DNA from 3 places in the Lysinibacillus sp. RU7 genome. Region 3 is predicted to be linked to each of the others. Evidence: riboswitches for the same ligand, from Rfam matches in the RefSeq annotation. Region 3 holds a riboswitch; each other region holds the start of a gene.
What was found. A riboswitch is a leader RNA that binds a small molecule or an ion and turns the genes downstream of it on or off. The one in region 3 is predicted to bind S-adenosylmethionine.

Region 1: it holds a riboswitch for S-adenosylmethionine, as region 3 does, so the genes downstream of both, metK (methionine adenosyltransferase) here and metA (homoserine O-acetyltransferase MetA) in region 3, are expected to answer to the same signal.
Region 2: it holds a riboswitch for S-adenosylmethionine, as region 3 does, so the genes downstream of both, AC3II9_RS16020 (bifunctional homocysteine S-methyltransferase/methylenetetrahydrofolate reductase) here and metA (homoserine O-acetyltransferase MetA) in region 3, are expected to answer to the same signal.

What each region holds. Positions count from the first base shown of each region.
Region 1 covers NZ_JBYQFK010000015.1:98,717-109,466, reverse strand. The annotation lists gene pckA (phosphoenolpyruvate carboxykinase (ATP)) at 1-1,290, opposite strand, end outside; SAM riboswitch class I at 1,491-1,609, shown strand; gene metK (methionine adenosyltransferase) at 1,846-3,042, shown strand; gene AC3II9_RS12520 (hypothetical protein) at 3,424-4,956, shown strand; gene AC3II9_RS12515 (gamma carbonic anhydrase) at 5,093-5,605, opposite strand; gene AC3II9_RS12510 (alpha/beta fold hydrolase) at 5,836-6,639, shown strand; gene AC3II9_RS12505 (alanine/glycine:cation symporter family protein) at 6,797-8,344, shown strand; gene AC3II9_RS12500 (sigma-70 family RNA polymerase sigma factor) at 8,574-9,068, shown strand; gene AC3II9_RS12495 (DUF4179 domain-containing protein) at 9,065-10,318, shown strand; gene AC3II9_RS12490 (ABC transporter permease) at 10,357-10,750, opposite strand, start outside.
Region 2 covers NZ_JBYQFK010000023.1:51,843-62,592, reverse strand. The annotation lists gene AC3II9_RS16030 (methyl-accepting chemotaxis protein) at 1-9, shown strand, start outside; gene hemG (protoporphyrinogen oxidase) at 129-1,511, shown strand; SAM riboswitch class I at 1,609-1,707, shown strand; gene AC3II9_RS16020 (bifunctional homocysteine S-methyltransferase/methylenetetrahydrofolate reductase) at 1,811-3,655, shown strand; gene metH (methionine synthase) at 3,648-7,073, shown strand; gene AC3II9_RS16010 (GNAT family N-acetyltransferase) at 7,167-7,652, shown strand; gene AC3II9_RS16005 (bifunctional diguanylate cyclase/phosphodiesterase) at 7,740-9,857, shown strand; gene desA (Delta(5) desaturase DesA) at 9,996-10,750, shown strand, end outside.
Region 3 covers NZ_JBYQFK010000014.1:101,305-112,054, forward strand. The annotation lists gene AC3II9_RS11970 (methyl-accepting chemotaxis protein) at 1-916, shown strand, start outside; gene AC3II9_RS11975 (methyl-accepting chemotaxis protein) at 1,004-2,731, opposite strand; gene AC3II9_RS11980 (hypothetical protein) at 3,438-3,677, opposite strand; gene AC3II9_RS11985 (YczE/YyaS/YitT family protein) at 4,663-5,292, shown strand; gene AC3II9_RS11990 (hypothetical protein) at 5,354-5,704, shown strand; gene AC3II9_RS11995 (amidohydrolase family protein) at 6,274-7,017, shown strand; gene metA (homoserine O-acetyltransferase MetA) at 7,085-8,023, opposite strand; SAM riboswitch class I at 8,168-8,274, opposite strand; gene AC3II9_RS12005 (LLM class flavin-dependent oxidoreductase) at 8,323-9,312, opposite strand; gene AC3II9_RS12010 (hypothetical protein) at 9,317-9,463, opposite strand; gene AC3II9_RS12015 (3D domain-containing protein) at 9,712-10,269, opposite strand; gene AC3II9_RS12020 (patatin-like phospholipase family protein) at 10,429-10,750, opposite strand, start outside.

The DNA of each region.
Region 1 (10,750 bases), on a different contig from region 3:
ACCAGTCCAGCCAGTGTTTACTAAGAATACTTGTGAACCGTGCTCGTCAATTTTCTTCCCTAGTTGATCAGCATACACTGTTGCTGGAAGTGGTAAGAATGGAGAACCGAAGCACGTAGAGAATACTGGTTCTGGCTCTGTTACGCCACGCTCTGTACCAGCTAATTTTGAAGTGAAACCACTTAAGAAGTGATACATTGCTTGCTCTTTTGTTAATTTAGAGATTGGAGGTAACACACCGAAAGCATCCGCAGTTAAGAATACGATTGTTTTTGGGTGACCTGCAACAGATGGTGTTACGATATTTTCAATGTAGTCGATTGGATACGCTACACGAGTGTTTTCAGTTAATGAGCCATCATCGTAGTCACATACACGTGTTTCTGCATCAACTACTACGTTTTCTAAAACAGCACCAAATTTAATAGCATTGTAAATTTCTGGCTCTTTTTCAGCAGAAAGGTTAATTGTTTTTGCGTAACATCCGCCTTCGATGTTGAATACACCATTGTCAGACCAACCGTGCTCATCGTCACCGATTAATTTGCGGTCAGCGTCAGCTGATAAAGTTGTTTTACCAGTACCAGATAAGCCGAAGAATAATGCTACGTCACCAGCTTCACCAACGTTTGCAGAACAGTGCATTGGGAAGATACCTTGCTCTGGTAATAAGTAGTTCATAATACCGAAGATGGATTTTTTCATTTCACCAGCATATTCAGTACCACCGATTAAAATGATTTTCTTTTCCATTGACGTAATGATGAAAGTCTCAGATTGTGTACCATCAACAGCAGGATCAGCTTTGAAAGATGGAGCTGAAACGATTGTGAAATCAGCTACATGAGCAGCTAATTCTTCAGCTGTTGGACGGATGAATAATTGATGACAGAAAAGATTATGCCAAGCATACTCGTTTACAACTTGAATTGATAGCTGAGAGTCTTTGTCAGCTCCTGCAAATCCTTTGAATACGAATAACTCGTCTTTCTCTTTTAAGTAGTTAACCACTTTTACGTATAGGTTATCGAAAATTTCAGCTGAAATCGGTTGGTTTACTTTGCCCCAATCAATTTTGTCCTTTGAACCTTCTTCTTCGACCATATACTTATCTTTAGGTGAACGACCTGTATATTTACCAGTTTCAGCACGTAATGCGCCGTCAACTGTTAATGTAGCTTCACCGCGTGAAGTTGCTTTTTCAACTAATTGTGGTACAGAAAGTTGTACTTGTACATTTGTCCCGCTTAATAAATCCTTCAGTTCGTTGTTGATTTCTACTGAATTCATCGATTAAATACCATCCTTTTTTATATAGTTCCCTTAGATAAGGGCAGTTTATTCTTAATTCAAAAATAGTATAACACATTGCTTTTAATAATCTATACTAATTCTTAATTTATTTTGTGAATTTTTTATAATTCTTAAAACGATTATAAAACGTTTGACATAATAAAACAAATTTCGTAATATGGGAAATTGAACGGATACTCTTATCCCGAGTTGGTGGAGGGTCAAGGCCCGATGAAGCCCGGCAACCTGCAATACGTATAAACGTAACGTGTTGGTGCCAACCTGATGCAAGGACATATTCCTTGAACGATAAGAGTGAAAGGTAACGAAAAGTTAATTCCTTTCGCTCGATGAATGAGTGAAAGGGTTTTTTGTTTTTATAAGAAAAAATTCAGCATTTGGAATTTTTTCATTATTATAATGCTTTTCTAAATCCTCGTGTAAAAGTTAGCAACGGGCTTGAGTTTCAATCCGTACGGATAGACTTACATGGGTAATGAGTACCGTATCAATATTGCGTCTTTGCGCAGGGCAATTTTAGGAGGAAAACAAATGACAAACCGTCGACTGTTTACATCAGAAAGTGTAACAGAAGGGCATCCAGATAAAATCTGTGACCAAATCTCAGATGCTATCTTAGATGCGATTTTAGCCGCAGATCCTAATGCACGTGTAGCGTGTGAAACGACTGTCACAACAGGACTTGTATTAGTATCTGGTGAGATTACAACTTCAACGTATGTTGATATTAAAGGTATTGTGCGCGATACAGTAGCAGAAATTGGTTACACACGCGGTAAGTACGGTTTCGATGCTGAAAATTTAGCTGTATTAGTTGCAATTGGCGAACAATCACCTGACATTGCACAAGGTGTGGACCAAGCGCTTGAAGCACGTGAAGGTTCAATGTCTGACGAAGAACTTGAAGCAATTGGTGCTGGTGACCAAGGTTTAATGTTTGGTTATGCATGCAATGAAACACCAGAGCTTATGCCGCTGCCGATTAGCTTAGCACATAAATTAGCACGTCGCTTAACAGAAGTACGTAAATGTGGCGAGCTATCATACCTTCGTCCAGATGGTAAAACACAAGTAACTATAGAATATGATGAAAACAATACGCCTGTACGTGTTGATACAATTGTATTATCTACACAACATGATGAAGATATAACATTAGAGCAAATCCAAAAAGATGTAAAAGAACTTGTGATTCATGCTGTTGTACCGGCGGAGTTAATTGATGATAATACAAAATACTTCATCAACCCAACTGGTCGTTTCGTAATTGGCGGACCAAAAGGGGATGCTGGTTTAACAGGCCGTAAAATTATCGTGGATACATACGGTGGTTATGCTCGTCATGGTGGCGGTGCATTCTCTGGTAAGGATGCAACAAAAGTTGACCGTTCCGCAGCATATGCAGCACGTTATGTAGCAAAAAATATTGTAGCAGCTGGTTTAGCAGATCGTGCAGAAGTGCAGCTGGCATACGCAATTGGAGTAGCGCGTCCAGTATCAATCGCAGTTGACACATTTGGCACAGGGAAAGTAGAAGAAAGTAAAATGGTAGAATGGGTACGCGAATTATTTGATTTACGTCCAGCAGGCATTATTCAAATGCTTGATTTACGTCGTCCAATCTATAAACAAACAGCGGCATATGGTCATTTCGGTCGTACAGATTTAGATGTACCATGGGAAAAAACAGACAAAGCAGAGCTGTTACGCGAAAAAGCAGGATTATAATTACCATACCATTTCTTTGCAGGGAATAAGGTAAAAGCCGTCACAAATGTGGCGGCTTATTTTTAATTTAAGTGAAAAATTCAGAGGGGGCGATTATACAAATACTAGAAGGTACTAAGCGTGCTATTTTAGTGGAAGCCGTGCCTGCGGAAAGCGGGTCAGCCTTAGCGGAAATCAACACGCTTGATATTATAACTTACGCTATAAAGGCTCTTTCTAAGGAGTAGATGCTAACTTGAAAAGAGTGCTATTCATATAAAAAGATGCAATAATTTGTAAGTGTTATTCCGAAATAGCTAATCATGTAAAAAATAAACAGGGGAAGGTTGGTAATGAACCAAGCTCTCCTTTATAATAGAGAGCATAGAAGGAGAGGGAATTATGAATATAAAAAAAATTGGCTTAATACTAGCGACAGCAATTGTTTTAGTAGCTGCAATCATTTATGGTGGTACATATGGAACGGTTCAGCAAATCGAAATCGATAATACAGCCATTCAATTAGAAATTGACGGTTTTAAATTAAAAGAAGTGACAGTTTCTCAGGAAGAAAAAATTCATTCATCTGATCACACTTCTATCTATAAAGTAAGACAAGGTGTTTTTCTAGCGGGGACGTTGAAAATTGTCGAGAAAGTCATAGATAATGGCGATAAGGTTTTGTTTTTTGAGTTTATCAATGGGCGTGGCAACCAAATGGATTTACCAGTTACTTTAACGGTTAAAGGAACAGACCGCTATGAGAAGTTCGATATGATGGCAGAGGCGTATACATCTACAGATGAAGCTTATGGGGTAGATGAGACAACCAATGTCAAAGGAATCTATAATTTATATAAAGCAAATGATTTAACGAAATCAATGCTGCTTTCTCATAATTATGTATCTAAAAAAATTACTGAAGAAAATGATACTGGAAATGTTTCGAAAGTACGACAGTTAATAGAAGAAAATCAGTTTGGAGAAGTCGAGCAATTAGACGGAGGGTTAGTCATTCCTTTCTCAATGAAGACAACAGCTAAAAACGACATTTCAGAAAGTTGGATGATGATTTCAGCAGAGCCGCTTTTTGAAAATGAAAGTAATGCGACAGCATATAAAGAGCTATCAAATGCAGAGCAGCACAGCTCCATAAAATGGTTAACAATAAATGGTATGATGTCAAAATTACATACGGATACTGAGCCAGCTTTAGAAAATGTATACGGTAGAAACTTATTCAATATGGCGAATGATGCGATTTTAGAGAACTATCAAGAAACAGAAGAACGCTTCTACTATAATATGCTAGTTGTTTTAGTAAATAAGCTAGTAGAGTATAAAGAATCGGGTAAGCAAGATGCATTTGTCACGGAGTACACAAGCGGTCTTTTAAAGGAACAGTATAATATACAAGCCCCTTATATAAATGCACAAGAAAATGAAGTGATACATCAATTTTTATACGATACACAAGATGTACTACATGATGAGGCATTAAGTAGTGCCATGCTTGATTATGCTGATTTTTTAGCTGCGCAGAGAGCTAGAGGAAATGTGATTCATACACGAAATGGTTACTATATTACAGATTATATGGCCCTTCGGAAAAATAAAGAAGTGAAAAAATCACATGCTTCATTAAAACAGATTATTTCCAAAATGAATGTGTTATTTGAGGCTTATAAAATAACGAATGATGAAAAATATTTAAAAGCCGCTGTTTCGATGTTAAATGGACTTGAAGATTTAGGGGAACGATGGGTTAACCCGACAACTGGTGAACTATGGGGACAAACTACGTCAACATATGAATTCAGCGACAGCGCAGACAAAATTACTCCATCAGAAGCAATGAAGACCGTGGAATATTTAGAGGAACTAAATATCACATATAAAGGTGTTTTCAATGAATTAGTCAAAACACTTCAATAAAGAAATGGGCGTCCGTAAAACGCCCATTTTTTATTTGGATATGTTACTATCTAATCATTTGACCACTATTTAATGAATATTTAATATTTTTTTGATAAAATGAAATATATTAGTCTTTTATTATATGTTCAATGCATTATTTTTGAAGTGATTTATAGAACTGTCCTTTTTCAACGTATTCGCGAATAATGCGGTCCATATCTTCGCGATCTTCAGGCGTAATGTCACGCACGACTTTCGCAGGACGTCCCATCGCTAATGTATTTGGTGGGATTTTTTTGCCTGGAGGGACTAAGCTACCGGCACCAATAAAAGCGCCTTCGCCAATTTCAGCGCCATCTAAAATAATTGAACCCATACCAATTAATGCGCGCTTACGTACAACACAGCCATGTAATGTTACTTGATGGCCAATCGTTGCTTCATCTTCAATAATTAAAGGATTGTTTGGGCTCTGGTGCAAGCAACTTAAGTCTTGGACGCTTACACGATTGCCAATAATAGTTGGGGCCACATCGCCGCGAATCGATGTATTAAACCAAATTGATGTTTCTGCTCCGATAGTAACGTCACCAGTAATCGTCACATAATCAGCAATAAATGCGGATGGGTCTATGTTCGGATTTTTATCTTTATAAGGGTAAATCATATTCAATCTCCTCATTTCAAGCTAATATATATAATTATCGTATCAAATATATGAAACGAAATAAACAAACTTTTTGATAAGGCAAAAAAGTATGACTATTTTCTAGTTAAAGTGTGAGATAAGCATTCGTGCCGAATTAGGTTAGACAATGGAGGTAGCGAAAATGATGGAGAAGCAGTTACTTTCACACTTTTTAAACATAATGAACGAGAGTTTTAGGAGGAAGTCCAATGTGGAAATGGGAAGCTGAGGGGCAGCCGAAAGCGGTTGTTGCTATTTTTCATGGCGCTTATGAGCATTATGCATGGTATGCGTGGCTGATTGAAAAATTGCGCAGCACAGGATTTCACGTTGTCATGGGAGATTTACCGGGGCATGGTGTACAAACAAAAAATCATCGCTATCATGATGAAGATTTTAGTGAGTACTACACATATGCAAAACAATTAGTAGAAGTCGCTCAGACCGATAATTTGCCGGTATTTATTATTGGAAATGGGCTGGGTGCTACAATTGCAGCACGTGCTGTATACCGAAATAAAGTGGAATGTGCAGGTCTCATTATGGTGTCACCTTGGTTGCAACTAAAATTAGAACCAGGAAAACTATCCAAAGCGTTATCAAGTTTAAGTGCTATTACATCAAGTGTAAAGTTAACGCATGAGATTACCCATAATCGATTAACACGTAATTTTGAAGTATATGGTGAAATGAAAGATGAAATACCGTTTAACACCGTTGTGACAGTGAAATGGTATCGTGAGCTTCAACAGTTATTAAAAATGTTAAAAGACCCCGAAGTAAAGATTTCTTCGATCCCATTACTTGTCATGACAGGTGGGCGAGATAAAATTACAGATACAACTGCCTCTAAACAATGGCTTGTGCAACAAAACTCGAAAAGTTTTCAATTCAAAGAGTGGCCAGAATGCTTAAGTAGTTTATTTTTTGAGTTTGAACGGGAAGAAGTATTTTTATTAACAAAAGACTTTATGCATAATAGTCTGCGATCACTAGGCTATATTATTGATTAACTATAAAAACGCAGTAGGGTGAGCCTATTGTGTTTTTTTGTATTTAATTTCGGGATTAACTATTTTAAATTTTAAAAAAATTGGTTGAATGACGGTTCTTTTTGTAATATAGTGTATTTCAAACTAATAAACTATTTCAAAACAAAGGGGGTATTATATGGAAAGTATTGTTACCTTTTTGAACAATATTTTTTGGGGACCTTGGTTTATTTATGGGATCATGTTAATCGGTCTTTTCTTCTCCATCATTACTCGATTCCTTCAAGTCCGCCATATTAAAGAGATGTTCACTCTCATGTTTAAAGGGGAAAAATCGGAAAAAGGAATTTCCTCCTTCCAAGCGATGTCTATTGCGCTATCAGGTCGCGTAGGTACCGGTAATATTGCAGGTACTGCCACAGCCATTGGGATGGGTGGCCCAGGTGCAGTGTTCTGGATGTGGGCAATTGCTTTTATCGGAGCAGCGACTGCGTACGTAGAGTCGACATTGGCACAAATCTACAAAGAAGAGAGAGAAACAGAATATCGTGGTGGTCCAGCGTTCTATATTGAAAAAGGCATGGGGCAAAAGTGGTTTGCTGTTATTTTTGCAGTAGCAGCATTACTAGCAATGCTTGTTTTAATGCCTGGTGTTCAATCAAATGCGATTGCTGGGGCAATGAATAATGCATTCGGAATTGATAATTGGATTATCGGTCTAATTATTGCTATTTTACTTGGGGTTATTATTATTGGTGGGGTTAAATCGATTGCGAATGCAGCACAAGTCATTGTACCGTTTATGGCTTTAGCGTATATTTTAATGGCGATTGTCATTATTGCCATGAATATTGGCGAGGTACCACGTGTCATTGCACTTATTTTCTCAAGTGCATTTGGCGCTCAGGAAATATTTGGTGGTATTATAGGTTCTGCCATTGCTTGGGGCGTAAAGCGTGGTATTTATTCCAATGAAGCGGGTCAAGGGACAGGAGCGCACCCTGCGGCAGCTGCAGAAGTATCTCACCCAGCAAAGCAAGGGTTAGTACAGGCGGCATCAGTTTATATTGATACATTACTAATCTGTTCGGCTACGGCATTTATGATTTTATTTACAGGTATGTACAATGTACACGATGAAAGTGCAGAAAAAATACCGGTAATGGTGGATGGTGAAGTGCATATGGTCAACGATGAGCCATATGAAATTTACCCAACACTTTTCACAGGTGAATTTGGTAATGAAGATTATACAGGTGATGCACAAATTTCTTATGCGCAAACAATTAAAGAGGGTGCAGCGTATACACAATATGCAGTAGATGAAGCGTTACCAGGCTTTGGTGCACCATTCGTAGCGATTGCATTATTCTTCTTTGCTTTCACAACCATCATGGCGTACTACTATATCGCAGAAACAAACGTTGCCTATCTACTCTCTGGTACGGCAGAAAAAATTGGGATTTGGATTGCGAAAATCGTCATTATCGCAACAGCGTTCTACGGTACCGTACGTACATCGGACTTAGCGTGGGCGATGGGCGATGTCGGGCTTGGTTTAATGGTATGGATTAACGTCATTGCTATCTTAATCATTATGAAACCAGCGATCGTTGCATTAAAAGATTACGAGAAACAAAAGAAAGAAGGCAAAGACCCAGTATTTGATCCGATTAAATTAGGCATTAAAAATGCAACATTCTGGGAAAATCGAAATAAAAAATAATAAAGTAAGAGCTGCTTCGAACCTTTTGAAGCAGCTCTTTATTTTGTGGGAATTAATAGACAAAATGTGTATGTTAATAGACAAAGTGAACACGTTAATAGACAACATTCACCTATTAATAGACAAACTGAATAGATTAATAGACAAACATAAAATTTTTCATAAAGAGATTGAACGATTTATAAAATAGCCCTGTCTAATACATAAAGAAAGTAAAGAAGGTGGGATTATGGAGGAAATAGCGAAGCGTGCCATCAAGGGAGACCAACAAGCCATTCTTGCTCTGCTAGAAGTATACGAGGAAACATTGTATCGAACAGCCTATGCGTATTTACGCAATGAACATGATGCACTTGACGCCATGCAAGAGTTAGCGTACCGGGCACTAAAGAAAATGCATCAAGTAAAAGAACCTGCATACGTAGGTACATGGCTCGTACGTGTGTTAATTAATATTTGCCTCGATATGAAAAAGAAACAAGTCCATTATGTATCTCACGATGTCGAATCAAGCTACATACACGAAACCAATTTTGAAGTACTCGATTTAATTAGACAGTTGCCAGCGCAAGAGCAGCAGGCCATTTATTTAAAGTATGTGGAGCAGCGGACAAATAAAGATATTGCACACGTACAAAATATCCCTGAAGGTACGGTAAAATCACGTGTACATCATGCACTACGAAAGCTACGACTACTATTTGGCCAAGGAGGGAGAGGATGATGACCCCATTTGATGCTGAAAAGCTAAATAAAGAATTAGATCAAATTAAAGTACCAAAAGGTCAGTTGGCGAAAACTAGAAAAATAGCCTTCAAAGAAGTACAACAGGAAAAGCATCGAGCAAACAATTGGCGTTATTATACAGTGCTCACAGCTACTGTTGCGCTGGCACTTATCCTTTCTATACGTTATATTCCGCTCGTTGCAGATACCGCAAAGCGTGTTCCAGGTTTCGCGGACGTTGTGTCATTTATAACAGACAATCAACAACACGATTACGAGGAGCTTCATATTACAGAAACTAAAAATCATTTAACCCTCACAGTAAAAGGGGTAATAGCTGACGAAACAGGAATGAAAATTCATTACGCACTGGAAGCACCGTATGATATTTCAGAACTTCCTATAAAACAGGTAACAATTTTACAGGATGGTAAGAGAATAGATGGGACAGTTACTTACGGTTGGTCGGTCGATGGGGAGACGCAAAAATCTGTAGAGGATGTCATTTATAAATTTGTTGAAGGTGAGGATTTACCTAATCAGAAGAACTTTGAGCTTCAAATGACATTTGGAGATAAGGAGAACACAACTTTTAAAATCCCATTTACCATAAAAAATGATGTTGTGAAAAAGCGTATATACAACATTAAGCGAAACCTTTCATATGAGGGACAAAAGCTGATTGTAGAAGATGTAACGGTCACACCAACAGCAACGCGTCTTCGTATAACAGCGGCTAATAGCAACTCAATGCAAATTTTATCCCTTGGTAATGTACGTGTTTTAAATGAGCAAGGTAAGCCGTTCAATACATTAGAAGGTGGGTTAATAGCTTTAGGCGATATTTCTTACGGTGAAGTGACTTATTTATTTGACAGCAAAGCACTTGAAGCCAGTGGTCCACTTACAATTGAAATTGAAAATATGAATGTGTTACCAAAGGACGATAATTATATTGAAGTAGATTTCATCAAGCAAGAAGTTTTAAAGCAGCCAGCAATAGGAAACGTAACATTTGAAGTAAAGCAAGATAGCCTCATCAAGATTGGCACAGAAGAGGGAAAAGAGGTGCGTCTTAGTCATGCCATAGATGCAAATGGCAAACGCTTTGAAATGGAATCATTTTCTAGTTCATGGAACGAAGTGGAATATACGTATCCACCACAAATGAAAAACCCAGTAAAAATATATTTTTACGATTATCCAAATACATTGCAGTTTAAGGAAGAGATTGTAATCTACGAATGAAGAAAACAAGGATGAGCGCAGATGCTCATCCTTGTTTTTTATAATTCTTGACGTAATGCATGGATTACTTCGATCTTCGTTGCTTTATGTGCTGGTCGCCAGCCAGATAAAATCGCTACAAGTAGGCTAATGCTACCGGCAATCACCACTAGGCTCAATGGAATGGTAGAGAACGTAATATCATAACTTGTTAAATCGGCATCTGATAAAGCAAAGGCTAGTACATGTGGTAAAATAGCATTAGCACTAAAACTAATCGCGTACGATACAATAATCGCTAAGCTTGTTCCTAATAGCCCGATAAATGCACTTTCCATTAAAAATAAGCGTTGAATGAGTGCTGGTGAGGCACCAATCGCCTTTAATACCCCGATTTCACGTGTTCGCTCTGTGACAGCCATGGTCATCGTATTAAAAATACCGATAGAGGCA
Region 2 (10,750 bases), on a different contig from region 3:
AATGAATAAAGTATTCTCCGCTATTTGGGGAATACTTTTCTTTATTTTGTAATACAAAGTCCCGTTATTTGCTCTCGAAAAGGTTTATACTGTATGTAGGATATTTCTACCGTATAGGAGAGGTCAATATGAAGACGATAGTAGTTGTTGGGGGCGGCATTACAGGGTTATGCACGATGCATTATGTGAAACGCCAAATGAAAGAAAAAAACATAGAAGCGAAGTTAGTTTTGATTGAGCGCAATGAATACTTAGGTGGTAAAATTCATTCCACGCACGAGGATGGTTTCATTATGGAAACCGGCGCTGATTCTATGGTCGCACGTCATCCAGGTGTGTTGGAGTTAGTTCGTGAGTTAGGGTTTGAATCAGAGCTTGTCTACAATGAGACAGGCGTTTCCTATATTCATACAAATAATGAACTGCACGCGATTCCAGCAGGTTCTACGTTCGGCATTCCGATGAGTATCGAATCCTTGCAAGCAAGTACGCTAATTTCAGATGAAGCGAAGCAACGTGTATTACAAGATGCAACGATGCCGAATACAACGTTTACGAAGGAAAGCTCGATTGGGGCGTTTCTTGAACACTTCTTAGGAGAGGAAATTGTACGGAAGCAAATTGCTCCTGTACTTGCCGGTGTGTATTCAGGGGACTTATATCAACTTTCCCTTGCTTCGACATTACCGTATTTAGTCGACTATAAAAATGAGTACGGCAGTATTATGAAAGGTTTTGAAGCAAACCGTGAGCAGTTTGAAAAGGCGGCCAATAAAAAATTCATTTCATTCCGCAATGGGCTATCGGCCATCATCGATCGGTTAGAAGAAAGTTTACCTGACGTAACATTTATGAAAAAGGCCGAAGTGCATAGCGTAACGAAAATGGGCGACCAATATGAAATGGTCGTAGGAGAAGAAACGATTGTAGCGGATATTGTGGTATTAGCTGTGCCGAATGAAACGGTACGTGAAGTGCTGAAGGATGAAGCGTTGCAAGTGAGCTTGAATAAATTTACAACTGCTTCTGCCATTACACTGTATGTCGGTTTTGATGTACCAGATAGCATATTACCGGCAGATGGAACAGGTTTTATCGTCTCACATAATAGCGATTTAGTATGTGATGCTTCTACTTGGACGAGTCGCAAATGGAAGCATACATCGGCTGACGGGAATTTGCTCGTACGTTTATTTTATAAAAATGTGAATCCACGCTATGCAGAACTCGCAGCAATGACCGATGATGAACTTGTAGCGGTAGCACGGAAGGATATTGCACTCAGTCTCGGTATTCAGGATGAGCCAACTGTTGTTAAGGTAACAAAGTGGATCGATCAAATGCCACGCTATGATTTAGCGCATCATGACGCCTTATCGGTTGTCGTGGCAGATTTAGCGAAGCGCTATCCCAATGTACTGCTTGCGGGTTGCTCTTATTTTGGCGTAGGGATCGGTGCGTGCATTCAAAACGGGAAGCACACAGCCGAGCAGATTGTCGCTATTTTATAAGAAATAATGCATGAAAACGTTTACTATCGCAAAACGTCTTGACGTTCGTTTCATATAACGTTATGATTCTTTTAATTATTGACAAAATTCATATATTTTCTTATCGAGAGAAGCGGAGGGACTGGCCCAATGAAGCTTCAGCAACCAACAATAGTCAGGTGCTAAATCCAGTCGGCAAATGCCGTAAAGATGAGAAGGAATGACGATTTTATAGCCTTCTTATACAAAGAAGGCTTTTTATTTTAGAAAAAAATAACTGAAAAATTGTGCAATTCAGTATAGGGAAAAGAGGGGCATAGATGGGGTTACTTGAAGCTTTACAGACGCGTGTATTAACGGCAGATGGCGCGATTGGGACACTGCTTTATTCATATGGGTTAGATTATTGCCATGAGGAAATGAATGTTACAAGACCCGAAATAGTAGAGAAAATTCATGAGCAATACATTGAAGCGGGAGCAGATATTATTCAAACGAATACGTACGGAGCTAATGCGATTAAATTAGCGCGTTACGGCTATGAAGGTCGTGTGCAAGAGTTTAATGAAGCAGCAGTGGCAATCGCTAAAAAAGCAGCTGAAGGTAAAGCCGTCTTTGTACTCGGAACAATTGGTGGTATTCGTGGTATTCGTAAAAGTGATGCGACATTAGCAGAAATTGTGACGGCTATCGACGAACAGGCAAAGGTGTTACTCGCTGGTGGGGTCGATGGTATTTTACTGGAGACATTTTATGATTACGAAGAAATCCAAGCAGCTGTTCAAACGGTTCGTGCCTTAACAGACTTGCCGATCATTGCTCAAGTATCAATGCATGAGCCAGGTATTTTACAGGGGGGCATTGCACTGGGGGATGCACTTAGTCAGCTGGAAGCACTAGGAGCAGATATTGTTGGTAGTAATTGTCGTTTAGGACCATTCCATACGATTCAAGCATTTGAAAAAGTGAATTTACCGGAAAGAGCTTATTTGTCTGCTTATCCAAATGCCTCGCTACTAGATGTTGAAGATGGCCGTGTCGTGTATGAATCAGAGGCTGATTATTTTGCACGGGCAGCAGAAGAGCTAGTGAAGCAAGGGGTACGTTTAATCGGTGGTTGTTGTGGCACAACGCCAAAGCATATCGAGGCGACGAAAAAACGTTTAGCCAATAGCCAGCCCATTACAGAAAAAGCGAAAAAGCCTGGGACAGTGGAATTTGTTCGTTCACCAGAGCCACGTCAGTATGAACCGCTTCATATGAAAGCAAAACGTGAACGTTCTGTGATTGTAGAGCTAGATACACCGCGTCACCTTGAAATCGAAGGGTTTGTGAAAGGGGCAAAAGCACTTTACGAAAACGGAGCAGATGTCATTATGATGGCGGATAACTCACTCGCTTCACCGCGTATTAGTAACATCGCCATGTCCGCTATTTTGCAAAATGAAGGGGTACGTGTTCTCCCACATTTAACGTGTCGTGACCGTAACTTAATTGGCTTACAGTCACATTTAATGGGGCTTGATGCACTGCAGCTACATGATCTTTTAGTCATTACAGGTGATCCGACAAAGGTAGGGGATTTCCCAGGGGCAACAAGTGTATATGATGTGTCATCGATGGAGCTGATGGCACTCATTAAACAGTTAAATGAAGGGATTTCATTTTCAGGCAAGCCACTTCGTAAAAAAGCTAACTTCTCGGTTGCGGGTGCCTTTAATCCGAATGTGCGTGTCGTAGCACGTGCTGTAGACCGCTTGGAGAAAAAGCTGGAGCATGGCTGTGATTACTTTATTTCGCAACCCGTGTATTCAAAGGAAAAAATAATTGAAACTTATGAAGCGACGAAGCATTTAGAGGCACCCGTTTATATTGGCATTATGCCAGTGACAAGCTTTAGAAGTGCAGAATTTTTACATCATGAAGTGCCGGGCATTAAGCTGTCGGATGACGTGCTAGCGCGTATGGAAGCGTGCGGGGAAGATAAAGAAAAGGCGACGGCAGAAGGTGTAGCCATCGCGAAAGAACTATTAGATACAGCATGTCAATATTTCAATGGTATTTATTTAATTACGCCATTTTTACGATACGATATGACACTTCAATTGTTGGATTATGTCAAAGAGCTAGATGCAAAAAGAGAAGGAGCACAAGTAAATGCGTAACCACCCGATTTATGAACAACTAGAAAAGCGAATCCTCATTATTGATGGTGCGATGGGGACGATGCTACAAAATGAAAACTTAACACCGGAAGATTTTGGCGGCGAAGAATTAGATGGCTGTAACGAAAACTTAGTCCTTACACGTCCGGATGTGTTAAAAAAGATTCACCGTGCTTATTTAGAAGCCGGTTCGGATATTATTTGTACGAATACATTTGGTGGGACACCACTTGTATTAAATGAATATGATTTAGGCCATAAAGCGGATGAAATTAATATTCGTGCGGTCGAATTAGCGAAGGAAGCGGTAGCGGAGTTTTCCACACCAGAGTGGCCACGTTTTGTTGCGGGGGCAATGGGACCGACGACGAAAACCTTATCGGTTACAGGCGGTATTACATTTGAAGAGCTAGAGGAAAACTTTTATCAGCAGGCGCGAGCACTTGTCCAAGCAGGATCTGATTTAATTTTACTGGAGACGAGTCAGGATATGCTGAACGTAAAAGCGGCAACGATTGCGATGCAGCGCGCGTTTGATGAGCTGGGTGTCGAGTTACCCGTGATGATTTCTGGCACAATTGAGCCGATGGGGACAACGCTTGCTGGTCAGTCGATTGAGGCATTTTACATTTCGATTGAGCATATTAAGCCGTTATCAGTTGGTTTAAACTGTGCGACAGGTCCAGAATTTATGACGGATCATATTCGTTCCTTATCGGATTTAGCGACAAGTTATGTTAGTTGTTATCCAAATGCAGGGCTTCCAGACGAGGAAGGTTGCTATCATGAAACGCCAGATTCGTTATCGAAAAAGCTACGCGGCTTTGCTGAAAAAGGCTGGCTCAATATTGTAGGTGGTTGCTGTGGTACGACACCAGCACATATTGCCGCGATTCGCGAGGCAGTGGAAGGGTATGCTCCGCGTCAGATGCCTGAAAAGGCGCATGGTCACGCTGTTTCAGGGATTGAGCCATTACAATATGATGATTCGATGCGTCCGTTATTTATTGGGGAACGTACAAACGTGATTGGCTCACGGAAATTTAAGCAATTAATCATTGATGGCAAATTCGAGGAAGCGGCAGAAATTGCCCGTGCACAAGTGAAAAACGGAGCACACGTAGTGGATATTTGTTTAGCGAATCCAGACCGTGATGAAGTAGAGGATATGAAACACTTCATGCCGGAAGTCGTCAAAAAGGTAAAAGTACCAATCGTCATTGACTCAACGGATGAAAAAGTAATGGAAGAGGCGCTAAAATTCTGCCAAGGGAAAGCGATTATTAACTCCATTAACTTAGAGGACGGCGAAGAGCGTTTTGATGCCGTGATGCCGCTTGTGAAAAAGTACGGGGCTTCGGTCGTTGTCGGTACAATTGATGAAATTGGTATGGCTGTAACACGTGAGAAAAAATTAGAGGTAGCGAAACGTTCACATGATTTATTGACACAAAAATGGGGCATTTCACCGGAGGATATTATTTTTGACCCACTCATGTTCCCAGTTGGTACAGGGGATGAACAATATATCGGTGCTGCGGAAGAGACAATTGAAGGCATTCGTCTCATTAAGGAGCAACTACCGGGTGTGTTAACGGTACTAGGTGTAAGTAATATTTCATTTGGTTTACCGCCAGTTGGTCGTGAAGTATTAAATGCAGTGTATTTATACCACTGTACACAAGCGGGCTTAGACTATGCCATCGTGAATACAGAAAAGCTAGAGCGTTATGCATCGATTCCAGAAGAGGAAATCAAGCTAGCGAATGATTTAATCTTCCGTACTAACGATGAAACATTAGCTGCCTTTACAGAATTTTATCGGGACAAAAAGAAGGAAAAAACAGCAGCGAGCCTACCTGAAACAGTGGAAGGGCGTTTAGCTTACTATATTTTAGAAGGTACAAAAGAAGGGTTAATTGATGACTTAGATCAAGCACTTGAGCTATTTGACTCACCGCTTGATATTATTAACGGACCTTTAATGGACGGGATGGCGGAAGTTGGGCGTTTATTTAATACAAACCAACTTATCGTTGCCGAAGTATTGCAATCAGCAGGGGTGATGAAAGCTGCCGTTGCACATCTGGAGCAATTTATGGAGAAAAACGATGAATCCGCAAGCAAAGGAAAAATGGTCCTGGCAACAGTTAAAGGGGACGTACATGATATCGGCAAAAACTTAGTAGATATCATTTTATCGAACAATGGCTTTAAAGTAGTAGACTTAGGCATTAAAGTAACACCGGCTGAACTAATTGAAGCGATTCGTCGTGAGGAACCAGACTTTGTCGGATTATCAGGCTTGCTTGTAAAATCTGCACAGCAAATGGTATTAACAGCACAAGACTTTAAAGAGGCGGGGATTGATGTGCCAATTATGGTCGGTGGTGCTGCGCTTTCACGTCGCTTTACGGAAACAAAAATTGCGCCAAATTATGATGGTCCTGTCATTTATTCGAAAGATGCGATGGAAGGCTTAGATGTGGCGAATCGTTTAATGAATCCGCAAGAGCGTCCAAAGCTAGAACAGGAGCTAAGAGCGTCGATTGAAAAACGCGCGGAAGCCGATAGCAAGCGTGCAGAGCGTCCAGTGGCAGTAGCAGAAAAACCAGTGCGCACAATCGCGGATGCACCTGTATTTACACCGAAAGATTTAGTGCGTCACGTGAAGCGTGATTATGCAGTATCACATTTATATCCATATGTGAATATGCGTACATTAATCGGGCATCATCTTGGCTTTAAGGCAAATGTTGAAAAGGCGATTGCGGAAGGCGAAGAGCGCGCGGTGCAATTAAAAGAGCTTGTTGATAGTTATTTAAACGACGAAACATTAAAGCCATCAGGAATGTATCAATTCTTTAAAGCACAAGCAGACGGGGATGATGTCGTTGTTTATGCGGAAGACGGCGTCACAGAAATCGAACGCTTCACATTCCCGCGCCAGTCCAAAGCACCGTTCCTATGTTTAGCGGACTTCCTAAAAACGAAAGAATCGGGCGAGATGGACTATATTGCTTTAATGGTCGTCACAGCAGGTCGCGGCGTATCAGCTGCTGCACGTGAATTGAAAGATGCTGGTAAGTTCCTAGAAAGTCATGCGCTACAAGCGACAGCATTAGAATTAGCGGAAGGCTTTGCAGAACGTATTCACCAAGAAATTCGTGACCAATGGGGCTTCCCGGACGGTGTGGATTTCACAATGCGCGATCGTTTTGCAGCGAAATATCAAGGCCAACGCTTCAGCTTTGGTTACCCAGCATGTCCAAACTTAGAAGACCAAGAAAAATTATTTAAGGTATTAAAACCAGAAGATATCGGTGTTAACTTAACAGAAGGCTTTATGATGGAACCAGAAGCGAGCGTATCCGCCATCGTCTTCGCCCATCCAGATGCACGATATTTTAATGTATAATGAAATGAAATAGAGCTCCTGCCTTTGCAGGGGCTTTTTTAGATAAATGTTATATGTTTGCACAAATGAGTGAAATGTAAGGAGAGAAATATGATGATTCGTAAGGCAACAAGAGAAGATGTAGCGCAAATTTTAGCGATTTTTAATTACAACATTGTGCATAGTACAGCAATTTACTTATATGAGGAACAAACGTTGGAGGCGCGCCTTGCATGGTTTGATGCCAAAGTGCAAGCGGGTGAGCCGGTGCTTGTTTATGAAGTAGACGGGTGTGTGGCGGGCTATGCCACATATGGAAAGTTCCGTCCGCAAGCGGCTTATCAATATACAATTGAACATTCTATTTACGTTCATGAAGATTTTCAACGAATGGGTATCGCGAAACAATTAATGCACCGTTTAATTGAAGAAGCGAAAGCAGATAACTACCGCACGATGATTGCCTGTATCGATGCGGACAATGAAGGCAGTATTCGCATGCATGAAAAGTTTGGCTTTACACACGGTGGCATGTTGAAAGAGGTAGGCTACAAATTTGGTAAATGGTTGGATTTATGTTTAATGCAGTTAAAATTGTGAAAAAAATAGAAAAATGTGTGCTTCCTTTTATTTCCGATGATATGATAAACATAGAATAGAAACGGAAATAGAGAGGAGGGGTGCAAATTGAATCGAGCAGAAGAAAAAGCGTTTATGTGGCGACATATACGGAATTTTTTGATTGTGAGTGTCGTATGTTTATTCCTGTTTTTGAATTATCCCATCATCTATCCAATAGTAGGGGAAAGCAATTTAGCCTCCTTAACGATCATGATTCAAATGTTTATGCTTGTCGCCATTGTGTCAGTAGGAATTCAAATTTGGTTCTCAACACGTTTTAATTTAGACAATAAAAATGTGCATATGGGTGCTTTATTTTTTACGATTGGCTTATTTCAAGTCGCGCATATTATTTCATTTGCAGGTATGCCCAATTATCTTTATTACAATTATGGTGAATTTTCTATATTATTCGATTTAATTATTCGTAATTTATTGCCTCTTGGCATGATCGTCATTTCTTTTATGCCTGCTAAGGATATTACAATGCGCTATAGAAGAATGGTGTTTGCAGCTTCCATTACGATTGCACTAGCTTTTATTGTCGGGTGCTTTTCGTATGTAGCGAGCATTCATACATTATTTGCTCAGTTTAATTTAAAGGTGATTTTACAAACAACAGCGCTAACGCTTCAAGTTATATTGCTATGCCTTTTAATAAAAGATGTGAGAATGCTGCATAGAAAAAGCTTCTTTTTTTCTATTGGGACATTGTATTTTATGATGGGGAACGTATTGTTTACGTTATCGACTTCACATGCGGACGCTTATTATGTCGTAGGCGAGCTCATGCAAGTGTGCTCCTTTATCACGTTATTTTATGCGATTTATTACTCGTCGGTAGAACGTCCATATAAAGATTTAGCACTGTCTGAAATGCGTATGCAAAAAATGGCGTATTACGATGAGGTAGTCGGCTTACCTAATCAGCGCTATTTAGAAGAGAAATTAGAAAAAGAATTGCCTAGAGCAAAAAAACAGCAGGCGATTTTACTCATTGAAGTAGAACGGCTCGATGCGATTAAAATTTCATTAGGGCAAGAGTCTACAAACGAACTAATGTGTTCCTTAGCAGATCGTTTTCAACGAGCCTTAACAGGACAACAAGAGCTGATGAAATTCGGGAAAAATCAGTTCGTCATTTATGTGCAACATTTTCAGCAAGAAGAGGTGGAACGTATTTGTGAACGCATGCGTCGAAGTTTGGAACCGCCTATTCAGATTAAGCATTATTCATTGCGCATGAAATTTCATACAGGAGTAGCCATCTATCCAAATGATGCCAATCATCCAGAAGGCCTTATTCAGTGTGCGCATTTAGCGTTAAATAAGGCGAAGTGTTCTATGGTAGGTTATCCGCAATTTTATACAGCTGATATGGAGATGAAAAATCGGGAACAAATCCAGTTAGAACATGATTTAGAGAAAGCATTATTAAACGAGGAGTTATTTTTAGAATACCAGCCACAATTGGATGTGAGGACACGAGAGATTTGTTCCGTTGAAGCACTTGTTCGTTGGCAACATCCAACGATGGGCAGAATCCCGCCGAATCGCTTTATTCCGATAGCTGAAGAGAGTGGACTCATCATTCCGATGGGATTAGCTATTTTGAAAATGGCTTGTAATGAAATGAAGCGTTGGCAGCAGCTGCATGAAAAACCCATTAAGTTAGCGGTGAATTTATCGCTGAGTCAGTTATACCAAGAAAATTTTATCGATGAGATACGGAAAGTCTTGGCGGAAACCCAATTTGATCCGCACTATTTACAGCTAGAGATTACAGAAAGTATGACATTTGAAGCCACACAACTCATATCTATTTTAAGTGAATTAAAAAAAATGGGGATCGGGATTGCCATTGATGATTTTGGGACAGGCTATTCGTCGCTTGCGTATTTAACTGATTTTCCGTTTGATTGCTTAAAGATTGACCGGTCATTTGTCAATAAAATTGGGATTTCTGCTAAAGGAGAGGCTATTGTTACAACGATTTTAACGATGGCGGAGCATTTGCATGTAGAAGTTGTGGCAGAAGGAATTGAAACACTGGAGCAGTTTAAGTATTTAGAGAAGGTTGGCTGTAATAAGATTCAAGGATATTATGTCGGTAAACCAATCCCGTTTCATCAATTTATGAACGATTATAAGAGCATTGTCACGCGTGCCTATTCTATTATTTGACATTTTACCCGCTATGTGGTGTAAAAAACCTATCAATATGACATTTGTCATATGAAAATTATGATGTTTGCGTCTAGTGGTCATACCAGTTTCTTTTTATTCTAGTATTAGCGAATGCAATGAAAGAAGGGAATAAATATGACTACTACAATGACAGACGCAGAGAAAACGAAAAAGCTGCGCAAAGATGTAGCGCCTTTTGCCAAGTCTGAAACGAATAAAAGTATTTTTCAAATAATTAATACACTGACACCATTATTAACTGCATGGGTACTAGGGTTTTATTTACTACAGTATTCTCCTTGGTTAACAGTGGCATGTAGTGTGGTAGCAGCCGGTTTTGTCGTGCGTACATTCATCATTTTCCATGACTGTACACATGGTTCATTTTTCAAAAGTAAAAAAGCAAATGATTCGATTGGCTTTATCACAGGGGTATTAACTTCCTTCCCGTATGAAAAGTGGAAACGTGAGCATACGATCCACCATGCGACAAGCTCGAACTTGGATAAGCGTGGCATCGGTGATATCGATATGTTAACAGTGGACGAATATATGGAAAAATCGAAATTAGGCCGCCTAGGATATCGTTTATACCGTAATCCACTTGTGATGTTTGGCTTAGGGCCACTTTTAATGGTACTAGTTTTAAATCGTATTAACCGTAGCGATGCAAAGAAAAAAGAGCGTATCAATACACATTTAACGACGTTAACAATGGTTGTTATTTTAGGCACACTTGCTTGGCTAACAAGCTTACAAGCTGTACTACTTGTATATGGTGTGACATTATTTATCGCCGGTTCATTAGGGATTTGGTTATTCTACATTCAGCATACGTACGAAGATTCATATTTCGAGTATGATACAGAATGGGATTATGTAAAAGCGGC
Region 3 (10,750 bases):
GGTAGCAACAACGGCAACAGAAGTATCCTCTTATAGCGACGAATTATCTTCCGCATCAAAAGAAGTAGCTACAGGTGCTACACAAATAGCCAACACGATGGAAGAGCTTGCAGCGGGAACAGAAAGCCAAATTCATGCAACAACGGAATTATCGACGATTATGAATGACTATGCTTGGAAACTACAAGATACAAGTAACCATGCAAGTGAATTGCAGCAAGGGACAGCTGAAGTTGTGGCTTTATCGAATGAAGGACGAACACTCATCACCCATTCGAACGAACAAATGCAGTCCATTTATCAAATTGTTGAAGATTCGATGGAGAAAATGAAAAAATTAGACGACCAGGCTCAAGATATTTCTTCCTTTGTCTCTATCATTAAAGCTGTAGCTGACCAAACGAATTTGTTGGCGCTCAATGCATCGATCGAAGCGGCGCGAGCTGGTGAACACGGAAAAGGCTTTGCTGTCGTAGCAGAAGAAGTGCGGAAATTAGCAGAACAAGTGGCAAGTTCCGTAGATGAAATTACAACGATTGTCCAAACGATTCAACAAGATTCAAAAAACGTCAATATGTCCTTAGCTACTGGATTTAGCAAAGTACAAGAAGGCTCCGCTCAATTACAACAAACGACAGAAACATTTATATCTATTAACGAAGCGATGCAACAAGTAGCGAATCATGTAGTGCGTATGATGCAAAATGTTCAGGGGATGGCAGAAGAAGGACAAGAAATCAATGCATCTATCGAAGAAATCAATGCTATTACACAAGAGGCTTCAGCTGGTGTTCAAGAAACAGCGGCAACTGCAGTCCAATCAAGCGCATTAATTAAAGAAGTATCAAGAGGAACAGAGCAACTAGCTACTCTCGCTACAGAACTAGATGCATTAGTCAAACAATATAAACTATAGCAACTATCCTTGAACATACAAATACGATAGCATTATGAAAGCGCAATAATCCTAACCTTACAAGGATTATTGCGCTTCTATTTGTTACTAAAGTTCCTTCTCTAAATCCGTTAATAAATTCAAAACAATTTCGGAATATTTCTCTAGTTCCTCAAAAGCTTTCTCTATTCCTATAGGGTCATTCATTTCAAAACATTTCACTGCCAGTTGAGCACTTTGATGTACTTGCATATGCGGTTGTTCCAAGTCTTTAAATGCTTTTTTGCTTTTCACATGATTAGGTAAATCTCCGTAATACCATTTCCCTAGTCTACATTCTTTATGAGAAATCGTTTCTTTTGCGTCGATTGTCCCTATGCCTAAAATTAAGTTATATACTCGCCATTTCCACAGTAAATGGTCCGTTTTCGCCACTTTTAAAATATCTTTTGACGTTAGTTTCACATTAATATTTAAGAATTTCTTTCGATACGTATCCATTTTATTGCTAATTTCAAAAAATGTTTTTGCCGTTTGCTTTGATATTTCTTGCGACTCTACACTATTATCGTAAATACTCGCATTTCTCGAAGCGATGTCCACAATCGTAGAGGTTTGTTCTTCACTCATCGCTGCTATTTGAGTAGTTGATTCATTAATTCCTTTCATCATTTCAACGATACTGATTAATGCTTCACTTGCACTTTCCGCCCCTACAACACTCTTTTCAACTAATTTTTCCGTTTGGCCAATCCCTTCAATGACTTCCAAAGATACATTTTGCAATGACTCCATATTAGCAATAATCTTCACAATTTGTTCCTTTGTATGCTCCGATAATTTTCTCACCTCTGAAGCAACTACTGAAAAACCACGCCCATGCTCTCCTGCGCGAGCCGCTTCAATCGATGCGTTTAGCGCTAATAAATTGGTTTGATCAGCGATTTCTTTAATGATTCTCACAATATCCTGTGTATAGTCAATTTCTTGATTCAGTTGTTCCACATTCTTTACAATTTTTCCATATACATGACCGACTCGCCTTATATCTTCCATCGTTTCATCTACGACTTTTCCGCTTTCTTCCGCTGAATGAACCGCCTCATCTGTTCCTTTTGCTACTTCAACTGCATAATTTGCTACCCCCTGTATAGAAGCACTCATTTCTTCAGTTGCGGCAGTTACACTATGGGTCTCGTCTATCTTTTTCTGCATGTTCGAAAGCAGTTGTTTGATTGTATCTAAACTCATCATCTCATTTAACATATCAGATACTTCGTTTAAAAAGTATTTAAACGTATTTTCCATATATACTTCAACGATCAATTGTTTGTCATAGGCTGCTAGCTTTTGTACAGCAACCACGCATTCTATCATACGTTGAGGATGACGATGTAGTTTTTCCATTAAAATTGTAGTCATTATCTGAATCAACAAATCATGTGCCGCAACAAAATTTTCTGCTGTCAAATTAATTTGACTATTGTACTCCCCTATTTTTATTCGCGTCACGATATAATGCTGATCTACTTCCGCTTCTAAAAATTGATCGATATATTGTTCGATCTTCTCTCTTAAACGATCGACTGTGGAGTGTTGCGCAATAAGTTGATTAAATATATGTTCAGATTGTATTCTTCCGTAAAATTTATTGATTATTTCCTTCTTAAAAGGAGCTAATATATCCGCTGATTGTTTGACCCTGTTAAGCGTTTCTTGGTCGACACCTAAGAACGATAAGCGCTCCTTCGCTCGCTCCCCCACTTTAGGTAAGTCTGTTTCTGAAGCATTTATATATTGATCCCATTTGTTAGATTTATTTATGAAAAAGACCATCTTTTCCCCTCAACTTTACATAGTATTATTTTTCATTTGAATACATACATTCCATTTCGTATTTCTATTCGGTTAGTAGACTTGAAGCTATTCTGAAATTAGGTGTTTTTAACTATACATAGTTAGAAGTTTCGAGGGTCTTTTCGTATAATAATAAGGCGGGCAAAAAAACCAATAAAATCCCCTATAGTAGTGATACGAAGGTATTTCACTACTAGCTTACATCCATTCAACCACCTACATAAATGGTGTTCATTACTTCAACTATTTTACTCTATTATAATTATATATAACTAAAAATCAACATTTATTCTTATTTTTATAAAAAATAAAGAGGATAAAGAATCAATGTATGAGGATTTCATTTAGGAATATAGATTTTTAATGAGATAACATCTTTCTTATCAGTGTGATTTTTTTAATGGAATAATTGATAAAAGGGGCTTGCTCTTTGATTGAAATGTATTTCCAATAGGGGGAAATGCGGATTGACAACGCTAAGAAATATACATGATTTTATGCATACCAAAAGGGAAGTCATAATCGTGTATATATTGATATATCCAGTGTTTGCGCTTCTTACATAAAAAGCTGTATAAATAATGTTCATAGGAAAAGCCACGAAAACGTTGATCGTTTTGTGGCTTTTTGGTGTACGCCCAAACTTTGATTTGGGAACTTTTTTTGTATGGACATGAATACTTATCTATCGCTTTTTCATTGTGAATTCTTCATATTCACCCCAAGCTATGTACGCTAGACCTAATAATAAAGCAATAATGCTACATATGCTCAAAGGGTTGCCAATATAGCTTAACATTGCGTTAAATAAATCCTCGTCCCAACTTGCTACACCTGAACCGAAGATGGCGGCACTTATATATTTTGCTGAAAATAAAAATGCAGCTATGGCTATAAAAGCAACTCCTGTTCCACGTTTGTTCATATATTCACCCCTTTGATTCCCTTAATATTCTACAAAACTCTAGTTATCCCCTTTAAAAACGCCCCCAAATCGCTTTCATTTGGGAATAATTTTTTATTTAGCGTTGTAAATCCGCATAAATCTCACGTAATCCCGTATAGAAAATATATTCAGAAGGAATGGGTCTTCACCAAAATGAGATGTAAAAAAATATAATCGGGTAAAAATTTTTAAATAGACTATAAACTAATAAGAGGATAATATGTTCAATATATGAGCATATATCCTCTTTTTGTTGCTTTGAAATAAAATTTGATCAAAAAATCACACAAAAAACCGGAAATTTACAATAAATATAAAGAATCCAGTTTGAAAAAAGATCGATCATTTCGTAATGGTGTTGCTTAACAATCGCACCCTATTGTTGAAGATAACAAAATATAAAAAGTAACGACTGCATACATACGTTGTAATGAAATAAAATAAACTAATAAAGAACAAATGACTTTGTGCTTTATTAGTTTGACTCTTCAATAGGAGTTGGATAATTACTGAATATAAGGTAAGAATTATTAAGAAAGGAAGGAGAGATACGATGTTCGATCAAGTTGCGTATTTTATTTTTCAAGCCCTATTAGTTCTAACGGTTGTGGCTGTTGTGTTTGGAATCCCTCTTGGGGATACACTGCTTAGAAAAAAATAAAACTGCATCCAAATTGGATGTAGTTTTTTATTTTATAACTTGCTTTGTTTCTATAATAGATTTAGGGATTGGTGAAAATAGTGAACCATATTGAAGTAAAGCGCCCAAAGCGTCGTTCGGGGATATTTCTTTCCTTACCATTGTAAATTCGCATAAATCTGACGGGTCCCCCAACATGGCGTGTTGAAGAATAAAGTCTTTATTTTGGGAATTAGCAGAAAAAAGCAGTTTTCACCCTTCTTTCGTTATAATAATGTGTGGCATCTTAGAAGCATTTGTACAACAGAGAGATAGAGGGATACGATGGAAAGACATATTTATTGGCGAAGTACATTCTTTTTACTAGGAATACTCATATTATCATTTGGTATAACATTAACGATTAAAGCGAAATCGCTAGGGGTTGGTTCTTGGGATGTACTCCACATCGGGCTGGCAGATACTTTCGGTTTAACGATTGGGACATGGTCGATTATCATTGGTTTAATCATTTTAACGATTGACTCGGTGTTTATGAAACGATTACCGAAAATCGGGACATTTTTAGATATGTTTTTAGCTGGGATTTTCATTGATATTTTCAATGCTATGTTACCGACGCTAAACGGGTTCTTCCCGCAATTAATTGCTTTTTGTATAGGCCTATTACTGCTTGGCTTCGGTTGTGGCATGTATATTGTAGCAAACTTAGGAATCGGACCACGTGATGCATTAATGCTACTCCTCTCACATAAGCTTGGCTGGAGTGTCGGTCGAGCTCGTACGACGATGGAAATCATAGTGGCGATTACAGGCTTCTTACTTGGTGGCCCTATCGGAATCGGCACGATCATTATGTCTTTTGGACTCGGTCCGATTGTGCAATGGGCACTGAAAGTAAACGAAAAGTTATTCTACGCCGCAACAGGTACGGAAAGCTCTGTTTATAACTAATTAGTTAAACTAGGTTAAAATCTACATCCCCTGTTATAATGCAAACAGAGGAGTTGAAGAAATGATTACGATTACAACAACATCGGCTTATGAGCACTTAGAAGAACAATTACTGGACGATGAAGATTTTTATGAGGAAGTGGTAGCGGAAGGAACCGCTGAAAGCTTTTTACTGACTTGCTCTGTAGGTATTGATGATGACGGCGAGTACATCACGTGGAATTTATTTTACGAGGATGGATTTAGTGAATCCGATACAATCCCTCTTCATAAATGCAAGTTTGATGTGTTTGATAAGGACGCACTAACAGCAGAGATGAAAAATCAGTTCCGTAAATTGCTAATGAAAGCAGCAAACAATGGCGAAGCAGACGCTGCACCCGCCCAAGCTTTGCTCACAAAACTAATATAAAAAGAAGGTAGCCTCAAAAGTGAGTGCTACCTTCTTTTATTGTTCACGGGAGAAAAAGTGGCGGAATTTATAAAATGCAAATGCGGACGCAATAACAAAAATTGCAAATGCAATTGGGAAAATAATTAAAAATGAAGTCGTCATATGTATCCCCCTTCTGTACTACTTGAGTATAGCATAGATTGTATCGTTTTTTTGAAATAGCCCCAACCTCTTTGAAAGAGAGAGACTGCTCGCCTCCCTCTTTAGCTCAAGCTCTCCTATATTTTTCAGTCACGACCGCGGCTATACCTTGTCCTCGAACAGCTACCGCCATCATTCTCCCAGCGATCAATGTCTAAGTAATCATCCAAGCTGTCATGCATTCTTCCTTGATGAAGAGACAAAACTGTGCTCACTACCGAAATATTCATCATCCTTTTTTAAAATTTTTCATGCTTATCTCTATATTATGAAATGAATATGTTTCAGTTCATTCGATAAGATATATTAATGCACTTGCATTAATAACCCGTAATTTTCTTTATACACCTTTTTTGATATGTTAAGGAAAAGAAAGGGGTATTGTTATGCGAATTTTTGATGCACATTTTCATATTATTGATTTTGACTTTCCGATTACCGAAAACCAAGGCTATTTGCCCCCTAGTTATGTTGTCGAAGATTATCAGGGTGAAACAGCTCATTTCAATGTATTAGGTGGCGCTATTGTGTCGGGTTCATTCCAAGGATTTGACCAAAAGTATTTATTAGCAGCGCTCAAAAAAATGGGACCAACATTTTGCGGCGTCACACAATTACCGTTTTCAGTGACGGATCAAGAAATACTCCATTTACATGCAAACGGGGTAAAAGCATTACGCTTTAACATTAAAAGAGGTGGTTCAGAAGACTTATCGAAGTTAGATTACTTCGCTAGAAGGGTTTATGATTTAGTGGGATGGCATAGTGAACTTTATATGGATGCAAAAGAGTTACCTGAAATTGCAGCAAAGATTGAAAAATTACCAGCAATATCCATCGACCATTTAGGATTATCTGAGGAAGGACTACCACATTTATTAAAGCTAGTGGATAAAGGGGTGTACGTCAAAGCTACTGGTTTTGGTCGCGTAGATTTGAATGTTAAGAATGCCTTAAAATCAATTTATGAAATCAATCCAGAAGCGCTGATGTTCGGAACAGATTTACCATCTACACGAGCAAAAAGACCTTTTGAATACGCAGATATTGAACTGATTCAACAGCTATTTGATGAACAAGCTGCCAATAAAATTTTATACTCGAATGCGGTTAAATGGTATTTCGATTAAAGTGCAGATTCTTTCTACTAAACGTAAAAAACCGCATGTCGAGTAATTCCCGATCATGCGGCTTGTGTTAAATATGAAACTCAATATTTTCTTCAACGAAATCCCATTTGTATGGTGTTTCTTGGTATACGTAGTAGTTAAGCCAGTTGTAGAACAATAAGTGTGAGTGTGCACGCCATGTGTTTTTAGGCTCTTTTAGCGGATCGTTCTCTGGGAAATAATTCACCGGCATCTCAACATTATCGTCCTTGGCGATGTCACGTACATATTCATCGCGTAATGTCGTCGCATCGTACTCTAAGTGTCCCGTAATCATAATGTGTTTATTATCTTTTGATTGGACAATAAATACACCCGCATCATCAGAATAACTTAACAGTTTTAAATCACTATGATTGCGCACTTCATCAATCGAAACAGATGTATGGCGGGAATGTGGTGCTACGTATTCGTCGCTAAACCCACGCACTAAGTCGACCGTTAAATCTGTAATAACGTGCGAATAAACACCTGAGCATTTTTTCGGCAGCTCAAACTTCCCAATTCCAAAGTGATGATACAACGCTGCTTGTGCTCCCCAACAAATGTACATAATCGATGTCACATTGACTTTTGCCCAGTTCATAATTGTTGCAATTTCCCGCCAATAAATGACTTCTTCAAATTCCATCCGCTCTACAGGTGCACCTGTAATAATCATGCCATCAAATCGACGGTGTTTCACTTCATCAAATGTTTTATAAAAAAGCTGTAAATGCGATTTCGATACATTTTTAGATTCATATGTCGCTGTATTTAAAAATGTCACATTCACTTGAAGTGGTGTATTACCTAGTAAACGTAGTAATTGCAATTCTGTTTTCTCTTTTTCTGGCATTAAATTGCAAACTAAAATGTTTAGTGGTCGAATTTGTTGCGTGCGGGCGCGATCTTCCTCCATGATGAAGATTTTCTCTTCTCGTAGTAAATCTCCAGCTGGTAATTTTTTCGGTATGTTAATCGGCATACTCGTATCCCCCATTTCTATGAAATTAGAAAAAACATATCTATACTACAATAGATATAGATGATGTCCTTTCTTAAAACTTTCCTATCTACGCAAAAAACCTCTCATTCCAGCAAATAAGAATGAGAGGGTATTAGACGCTCGCTCTTATCTTTCAAGGAAAGTCCTTGCTGGAAGTAGCACCTTTCTAGTATGACTAGAGGTTGCTGAAGCTTCATCGGGCCATGTCCCTCTGCTTCTCTTGATAAGATTATTAAATTAGATAAATTGTATCACGCGAATTAGAATATTTCAACAATTCAATCAAAAATTTCTCGTAAGCATGTAAACGAGTGTTTCCGCGCTTCGTTATCAAAAATAGAGGTGCTAAACATGATTTCATCTACGCCTGTTTCTTCAATAAACACCTTTAACTGCTCCGCTACCGTTTCTTGACTACCAATATATGTGTATTGTCGTTGTTGCATCACTGCGTCACGTTCAAAAGGTGACCAATTCGCGTCCATATTTTCGACTGGTGGCTTTAATAGCTGATGATCGCGTCGAATAATGGATAAAAAGAATTGATAGAAAGTTGTCGCTAAGTAGTGTGCTTCTTCATCGGTATCCGCTACAATCGCATTCACACATGCTAATACATATGGTTTTTCACAGTATTCACTCGGTGTAAATTGCTCCCGGTAAAGCTTGATGGCACGTGTCAAGAAATCTGGTGCAAAATGAGAAGCAAATGCATAGGGCAATCCGCGTCGAGCAGCGAGCTCCGCACTGAACAGACTAGATCCTAAAATCCACATCGGAATATTGTCACCAAATCCTGGGTAAGCGCGAATTGGATCTGTCTCTTTAGCGTCACTTAAATAATGCTGTAGTTCTAATAAATTTTCTTCAAAATCCTCCCCAGCTATATTCCGACGAAGTGCTCGAGCGGTAAATGGATCTGTTCCAGGTGCGCGACCAAGACCTAAGTCGATGCGTCCTGGATACATTGCATTCAATGTACCAAACTGTTCTGCTACGATAAGGGGTACATGGTTTGGTAGCATTACACCACCTGAGCCGACACGAATATGCTTTGTTGCTTCTGCAATATAGCCAATACCTACCGCTGTAGCGGAGCTTGCGATAGCGCGGCTATTATGATGCTCCGCTAGCCAATAACGGGTATAGCCTAACGCATCTACATGCTGTGCCAAATCTCGCGCCCGCACGAAGGCTTCATGTGCGGTTTGTCCTTCTAGTACGGGTACTAAATCTAATACCGAAATAGGCAGCTTTAGTTTTTTCATGTCCTCACCCTTTTTCTTGTTCCATTTCTTTTCGTTTTTTCGTTACAAATAACATGAGCCAGCCGATGACACCCGCAAAAATAAGATAAAAAATAGATTTCGGTAAACTTTCATTCCAATAATTCACCGCTTGTAAAAGGCTCACAATCATTAAGCCAATACCTACTACATTATGTATTAAAGAACCCGCTTTCAGTTCTACTCAGCTCCTTTCTAATATTTCTATTGTTACGGATTTCAAATACGATAGCAAATGAAAAAACCGCTCTCTTTAAGAGAACGGCGCCACCTGTAGATTTTGTTGTTTTTAAGTTTTACCTATAAATATAGATAGACAAAATCAAACTTCGAATTTATTTATACTCTAATCCCCTCTCTTTAAGAGAATGGCCTATTTCATCATTCTAAAATTTTCACGGTGACGGTGCGCCGTCCCCAACTATACGCTTTATCATTTGTTGGCATAAAGACATCGATTTTATTGCCTTTAATCGCGCCACCTGTATCCCCTGCAACGGCTTCACCGTAGCCTTCCACCCACACTTTTGTCCCGAGTGGAATGACCTTTGGATCAACTGCAATGACTTTTGCATCCGGGTTTTTCTTCAAATTAATACCTGTACTAGTAATACCTGAACAGCCACGACAACTTGCTGTAAATGCTGTTGCTGTTACCTCCAATGTTTTCACTTCTTTTTCATCCTGTACATCTGTTTTTGCTGTTGTATCTGATTTCGATTCTTCAGAAACCGTTAGTACTTCATCTACTCTGATTATATCGCTCGATAAATTATTTAAGGATTTTAGTTTGTTTACTGTTGTGTCGTATTTTTTCGCTAAACCGTATAACGTATCGCCCTTTTGTACTGTGTGTGTTGCCGCATCTGCCGATGTAACAAACATTGTCATACTTAAAAGTAAGACCCCTAGTAAAGACAAGATACTTTGTTTGCGCATAAATTACCTCCACTATGATTAAAGTTTTTCCCTACAATATAATCTTAACCATTTTAGATTTCATGCTTGTTACAAATCAAAGCCGTTTCCGTTACAGAAATATTACTGAAAACAAACAAAAATGCCCGTTTGTAACGAAACGGACATCAAAATGTTAGGTTATTTTTGCATAAATTTGGTTAACTCTTCATAACGCTTCATTGTTTGCTCGTAACCCATTTGATACGTTTTATTCATCACCGAAATATCTTTTTCAAAGCTATTTAGTGCATAATCAGGTCGAAATATAAATGCTTGTCCTGTTGCTTCGAGTGACTCCACATATTCTAAAGTTGCATTATACCGTTCTGCGCGACTTGCCATTGCTTGAGCTAGCGCTGGATACTTCCTAGCAAATAATTTCATCACCCATTTACTTTTACGATCCATTTCTTTTCGGTAGCCTTTAGGACGGGTAAGCACAAAAATATGCTTGTCGAAA